DNA from 2 places in the Enterobacter sp. UNJFSC 003 genome. Region 2 is predicted to be linked to the other one. Evidence: predicted binding sites of a transcription regulator. Region 2 holds the regulator's gene; the other holds the start of a gene.

Region 1 (3,415 bases), on a different contig from region 2:
GCCGTCGCGCATTTCCAGACGCCCGTCGACAAACCAGCTTACCACCAGCGGGTAGATGGCGTGCTCCTGCGTTTGCACGCGCTCGGTCACGTCGTCTTCGTTGTCACCGTCAAAGACCGGCACTTTTGCCTGTAGAATCACCGGGCCGCCGTCCAGCTCGTCAGTCACAAAATGCACTGAGGTGCCGTGCTCTTCATCGCCGTTCTCCAACACCTGGCGGTGCGTGTGCAGGCCGGGATATTTGGGCAGAAGGGACGGGTGGATATTCAGCAGACGACCGGCATAGTGGGAGACAAACGCCGGGCTAAGGATGCGCATATACCCCGCCAGCACCACAACGTCCGGTGCGTAGGCATCAATCTCTTGTACCAGCTCGCGGTCAAAGGCTTCGCGACCCGCGAACTGGCTGGCTTCCAGCGCATGTGCGGGAATGTTCGCTTCCCGCGCACGCTCAAGGCCGAACGCATCGGCCTTGTTGCTGAATACTGCCCGAATGGTGCCATTGATTTTCTTCTGCATGCAGGCGTCAATGATTGCCTGCAAATTGCTTCCGTTACCGGAAATGAGCACCACAATATTTTTCATTCAATGACCACACGCTGTTCGGAATCGGATGCTTTAATCGTACCGATTTTCCACGCGTTTTCACCTTTCTCGGTCAGCAGCGTAATGGCCTTGTCCGCTTCGCTTGCTGGCAGGGCGATAACCATGCCCACGCCGCAGTTAAAGGTGCGGTACATTTCGTGAGAGCTTACGTTACCTGCGGTCTGCAGCCAGTTAAAGACGGACGGCCACTGCCACGAGGACGCGTCGATCACCGCTTGGGTGTTATCCGGCAGTACGCGCGGAATATTTTCCCAGAAGCCGCCCCCGGTCAGGTGGGCAATGGCGTGCACGTCGACGTTCGCGATCAGGTCAAGGACGTTTTTCACGTAGATGCGGGTTGGGGCCAGCAGGTGATCGGCCAGCGGTTTGCCGTCCAGTTCGGTGGTCAGTGGGTCACAGCCGCTCACTTCAAGAATTTTACGCACCAGAGAGTAGCCGTTGGAGTGCGGGCCGCTGGAGGCCAACGCAACCAGCACATCGCCGTCGGCCACTTTGCTGCCGTCGATAATTTCTGATTTTTCTACCACGCCGACGCAGAAGCCTGCGACGTCATAATCGTCGCCATGGTACATGCCAGGCATTTCCGCCGTTTCGCCGCCTACCAGCGCGCAACCGGACTGCAGACAGCCTTCGGCGATACCGCTGATCACGCTGGCTGCGGTATCCACATCCAGTTTGCCGGTCGCGTAGTAATCGAGGAAGAACAGTGGCTCAGCGCCCTGGACCACCAGGTCGTTGACGCACATTGCCACCAGATCGATACCGATCGTGTCGTGACGCTTAAGATCCATCGCCAGGCGCAGTTTTGTTCCTACGCCGTCAGTACCCGAGACCAGAACAGGTTCACGATATTTTTGCGGCAGCGCGCACAGTGCGCCGAATCCACCCAGGCCACCCATTACTTCAGGGCGGCGGGTTTTTTTCACCACACCTTTAATTCGGTCAACCAGCGCATTACCTGCGTCAATATCAACACCGGCATCTTTGTAGCTGAGAGAAGTTTTGTTGGTCACGGCTCAAGTCCCCACGCGATTGCATAGCTAGTAAGAAAAATCGGCGCAATTCTAACAGTCCAGGCAAACGTTTGCGAGCCTATTCTGGGCAGGTGGATTTTTTTTTCCGCCGAGCCCCAGACGACGTGCAAACTTGACTCCGTTCACGAAAATGAAACCGGTTTCGGCGTTCTGCTTGCAACCAGTTTGTTGAATGAACATCATGCACTGAAACCGGTTTCAGTTTCATTCAGGAGGGATGAAAGAGATGAAAATCGCCGCATTTGATATTGGTGGCACAGCGTTAAAGATGGGCGTCTCCACGGCAGAAGGGGCGCTCCTGCATACTGATAAGGCCGCTATCAAGAACAGCGACGGCGAGGCGATTTTGTCGCAGATGCTGAACTGGGTGGCGTTACATCCCGACGTCGAGGGCATTGCTATCAGCGCGCCGGGCTACGTCAATCCCTATACCGGTTTTATCGCGATGGGGGGCGCCATCCGTCGGTTCGACCAATTTAATATCAAAGCCTGGCTCGAAGCGCGCACGGGGTTGCCGGTCACCGTAGAGAATGACGCTAACTGCGTGCTGCTGGCAGAACGCTGGCAGGGGAAGGCGGCAGACAGCGATAATTTTCTGGTGCTGACCATCGGCACCGGCGTCGGTGGGGCAATATTCTGCAACGGCCAGCTGGTTCACGGCGCGCGCTTTCGCGCCGGTGAGTTCGGCTACATGCTTACTGAAAGGGCCGATTCCAGGCGTATCGCCCGCCACTCCATGAATGAAAACTGCACGCTTCGTACGCTTCGCAAACGCTATGCCGACTTCTATGGCTTAGGGCTTGAGGACGTCACGGGAGAGGCTATTTTCGATGGTTACGACGCGGGGGACGCGGTGTGCCGTCGTCTGGTCGATGACTTTCTCAACGGCATTGCGACAGGGCTTTACAACCTGGCGAACGTTTTCGATCCCCAGACCATTTTAATCGGCGGCGGTATTGCAGAGCGCCCGGGGTTTATGGATTTGCTACGCACGCATCTCGCGTGGTTTGGCATCGCGGATATCGCCGATGTCGTGAGCCACGGCAACAGCGCCGGACTGATTGGCGCGGTTTATCACTTCAGACAGCAGTATCCGTCAGCAATTAGCAACATCGAATGAGGGAAAAAGTATGTCAGGATTCAAAGAAGGTTTTCTGTGGGGCGGCGCGGTGGCGGCGCATCAGCTTGAAGGCGGCTGGAAAGAGGGCGGCAAAGGGGTTAGCGTTGCCGACGTGATGACGGCAGGCGCGCACGGCGTGCCGCGTGAAATTACCCACGGCGTGTTGCAGGGCAAAAATTACCCTAACCACGACGCTATCGACTTTTACCATCGCTATAAAGAAGACATCAAACTCTTTGCCGAGATGGGGTTCAAATGTTTCCGTACCTCAATCGCCTGGACGCGTATTTTCCCGAAAGGAGATGAGCTGGAGCCAAACGAAGCGGGCCTGACGTTCTATGACGATCTGTTCGACGAGTGCCTGAAATACGGTATCGAACCCGTTATCACGCTGTCCCACTTCGAGATGCCTTTCCACCTGGTCACCGAATACGGCGGCTGGCGCAACCGCAAGCTGATCGACTTCTTTGTTCGCTTCGCGGCGGTTGTCTTCGAGCGCTATCAGCATAAAGTGAAGTACTGGATGACCTTTAACGAGATCAATAACCAGGCCAACTTCCACGAAGACTTTGCGCCATTTACCAACTCCGGGCTGAAGTACGAGCCGGGTGAAGACCGCGAGCCCGTGATGTTCCAGGCGGCGCACTATGAGCTG
Region 2 (3,415 bases):
CCCAGCAGGGGGGCGAGGGCGGGCGAAAGCCCCACCAACGGCATAATGGTGGCGAAAATGCGGTTAGTGCGTGAAGCAGGATAGTAATCCGTCACCAGCGCCTGCCAGGTCACCGCTGCGGCACATACGCCAACGGCCTGCACGAAGCGCAGCACCAGCAGCCAGGCTGCATCGCGTACCCACAGCATCCCCAGACAGCCCACGGCAAAAATAGCCAGACCCAGCAACAAGACCGGCTTACGACCAAAGCGATCGGAAAGCGGGCCCCAGAGCAACTGCGCGAAGGCAAAGCCGGCAAGGAATACGCTCAGGCTGGCGCTGATGGCGGCAGCCGGGGTCTGTAAATCTTCCTGCATCGCGGCAAAGGCCGGCAGGTACATATCGGTGGCCAAAAAGCCCAGCACGCTCAAACCGGCGAGCCAGACTAAAAATCCTTTATGAGGTTGCATTATTTCTTCTCCTTGAGGAGGCAGGTGTACGTTGGCGCAGAGTGTAGGGAGTGCAAAGCGGCTTGTGAAACGCTAATATTTGGCGGGTGCATTCAAAAATTTTGCAGGCAGAAAATGTGGTCAGATTATTCTCTTGAAGTTGTGGATGCCGTCGCGCGTAACGGCAGCTTTAGCGGTGCAGCGCAGGAGCTACACCGCGTGCCCTCGGCGATAAGCTATACGGTACGCCAGCTGGAAGAGTGGCTGGCGGTTCCCCTGTTTGAACGGCGTCATCGCGACGTTGAGTTAACGCCTGCCGGGGCGTGGTTTTTGAAAGAAGGGCGATCTGTTATCAAAAAAATGCAGATCACCCGAGAACAGTGTCAGCAGATTGCTAACGGCTGGCGAGGGCATCTTTCCATCGCGGTAGATAACATCGTCAAACCGGAACGAACGCGGCAGATGATTGTTGATTTTTATCGTCATTTCTCGGATGTGGAGCTGCGGGTGTCCCAGGAGGTGTTCAACGGCGTCTGGGACGCGCTGGCGGACGGCAGGGTGGAGATGGCGATTGGGGCAACCCAGGCGATCCCCGTCGGGGGGCGCTATGCGTTCCGCGATATGGGCATGCTTAACTGGAAATGCGTGGTGGCGCGTGAGCATCCGCTGGCGACAATGGAAGGGCCGCTGAGCGATGACGCGCTGCGCAACTGGCCGTCGCTGGTGTTGGAAGATACCTCGCGCTCGTTGCCCAAGCGTATTACCTGGCTGCTGGATAACCAGCGCCGGGTTGTGGCCCCGGACTGGGAATCATCCGCGACCTGCCTCAGCGCCGGGCTGTGCGTTGCAATGGTGCCTGGCCATTTTGCGCGCCCGCGCATTGACACGGGTGAATGGGCTGCGCTGACGCTGGAGAACCCCTTCCCGGATGCCGCCTGTTGCCTGACATGGCAGCAAAGCGATGTATCACCTGCAATGGCCTGGCTTCTGGATTACCTGGGAGACAGTGATACGCTTAACCGGGAGTGGTTACGGGAGCCAGCGTAGCGGGCTCCGTATGAGATTAACGACGGTAGTCGCGGAACGGACCATCCGCAACGGAACGGCGTTCAATAAGGCGAGGATGAACTTCAATTGACTGGGATTCTTCTCGCTTGTTGACGATCCTGTCCATCAGCATATTGAAGGCTGTTTCGCCCAGTGAATCTTTTGGCTGGTGAATGGTGGTCAGCGCAGGGGTAAAGAAGCGCGCGTTACGCACGTTGTCATACCCGATGACGGAAATATCCTGCGGTACGCGCAGCCCCAGCTCATCTGCCGCACAGAGTGCACCCATCGCCATGATGTCACCACCACAGAAGACGGCGGTCGGACGGTGCGGCTGGGAGACAATCTGCTGCATCGCGCGATAGCCTGATTCGGGTTCAAAGTCACCCTGAACAATCCAGTTTTCCGGCACCGCGATCATCGCTTCTTCCATCGCTTTCATAAACCCGGCCAGGCGGCCCGCACCGGTGTTGCGCTCCAGCGGCCCCGGTATCACACCAATTTCGCGGTGACCGCGTTCCACCAAATAACGTCCCGCCATATAACCGCCTTCGAAGGCGTTATCAATCACGGAATCGGTGAAGTCGGCACGCGCTTCACCCCAGTCCATAACGACCATCGGTATGTGGCGATACTCTTCAAGCATGGAAAGCACCGACTCCGGGTACTCGGAGCACATCACCAGCAGACCATCCACGCGCTTCTGCGCCATCATTGACAGATAGGCTCGCTGTTTTTCAATGTTGTTCCACGCGTTGCCCAGGATAAGGGTATAGCCTTTCTGGAAGCAGTTTTTTTCTACCGCTTCAATGATCTCGGCAAAATAGGCCGCTTCACTGCTGGTGGCCAGCAAACCAATGGATTTGGTGTGATTAACTTTAAGACTGCGCGCAACCGCACTCGGCGAGTAGTGCAGTTCCTTGATCGCTGCCCAGACGGCATTGCGCGTCTCTTCCGCAACGAAACGGGTTTTGTTAATAACATGTGATACGGTTGTAGTGGAAACGTTTGCGCGTTTTGCCACATCTTTAATTGTTGCCATTAAATGTCACTCCAGACCATATCCTAAGCTCCTGAAAAACATGAAGGTAAACGTTTGCCTTCTCTCACCCTTATTACGCAATCTGGAATTGCGACACGCCGGGAAAACGACTCAGGACGTCAGGAGGGGGTCAATGGCCGGTACGCTAATAAATTTAGCGTGGAATTTTGTCCTATCTTGGTGAAAAGGGGAAGAGCAAAAGTGGATATCCGTTTAAATCCAGGAAGATTTTTGACGTAAACTGTGTAAAAATGAGCAGACTCACTTTTTGTGGGGGGATTAAAAGGAGAAAAATTGATGAATACCGATCTGAAGTTTTCGCTGACGACGACCGTGATTGTGCTGGCGCTGATTGTTGCCGCAGGTTTGACGGCAGTACTGCACTGATTTACGCGGAGGGAGCGTTCTCTCCCTCCTGCTTATCCCGATTGTTACCCCTCTGGCAAAAATCTTTTGCCAATTTGTTAACTTCTCATTTTTTGTGATTGATGTCATGCTTTCCGCTTCTTTGTTCTGTGTTACGACATAACACGGCATCCGGAGTTGACGCATGAAAATCAATTTTCCCCTGCTGGCCCTGGCGATCGGCGCTTTTGGGATTGGCACCACTGAATTTTCCCCGATGGGGTTATTGCCCGTTATCGCCCAAGGCGTAGAGGTTTCTATCCCTGCGGCCGGTATGTTGATCAGCGCCTACGCCATTGGCGTGATGGTGGGGGCTCCGCTGATGACGCTGTTGCTTTCGCATCGGGCGCGACGCAACGCGCTGATTTTCCTGATGGCCATCTTTACGCTGGGCAATGTGCTCTCCGCCATTGCGCCGGATTACACCACGCTGATGCTGTCCCGTATTCTGACCAGCCTGAACCACGGCGCCTTCTTTGGGCTGGGCTCTGTC

Evidence for each region. Region 2 encodes PurR, which represses purine synthesis genes. Its sites were predicted from a motif close to CANGCAAACGTTTGCNTG; they were not measured.
Region 1: a site for PurR is predicted at 1,680-1,697, ahead of purM (phosphoribosylformylglycinamidine cyclo-ligase). Genes of this name have one in related genera too.

Annotation. Positions count from the first base shown of each region.
Region 1 covers NZ_JBAKHK010000001.1:97,098-100,512, forward strand. The annotation lists gene purN (phosphoribosylglycinamide formyltransferase) at 1-585, opposite strand, end outside; gene purM (phosphoribosylformylglycinamidine cyclo-ligase) at 582-1,619, opposite strand; gene bglK (beta-glucoside kinase BglK) at 1,867-2,760, shown strand; gene V5P19_RS00455 (6-phospho-beta-glucosidase) at 2,771-3,415, shown strand, end outside.
Region 2 covers NZ_JBAKHK010000002.1:256,142-259,556, reverse strand. The annotation lists gene punC (purine nucleoside transporter PunC) at 1-449, opposite strand, end outside; gene punR (DNA-binding transcriptional activator PunR) at 564-1,475, shown strand; gene purR (HTH-type transcriptional repressor PurR) at 1,492-2,517, opposite strand; gene V5P19_RS07280 (YnhF family membrane protein) at 2,815-2,904, shown strand; gene V5P19_RS07275 (MFS transporter) at 3,068-3,415, shown strand, end outside.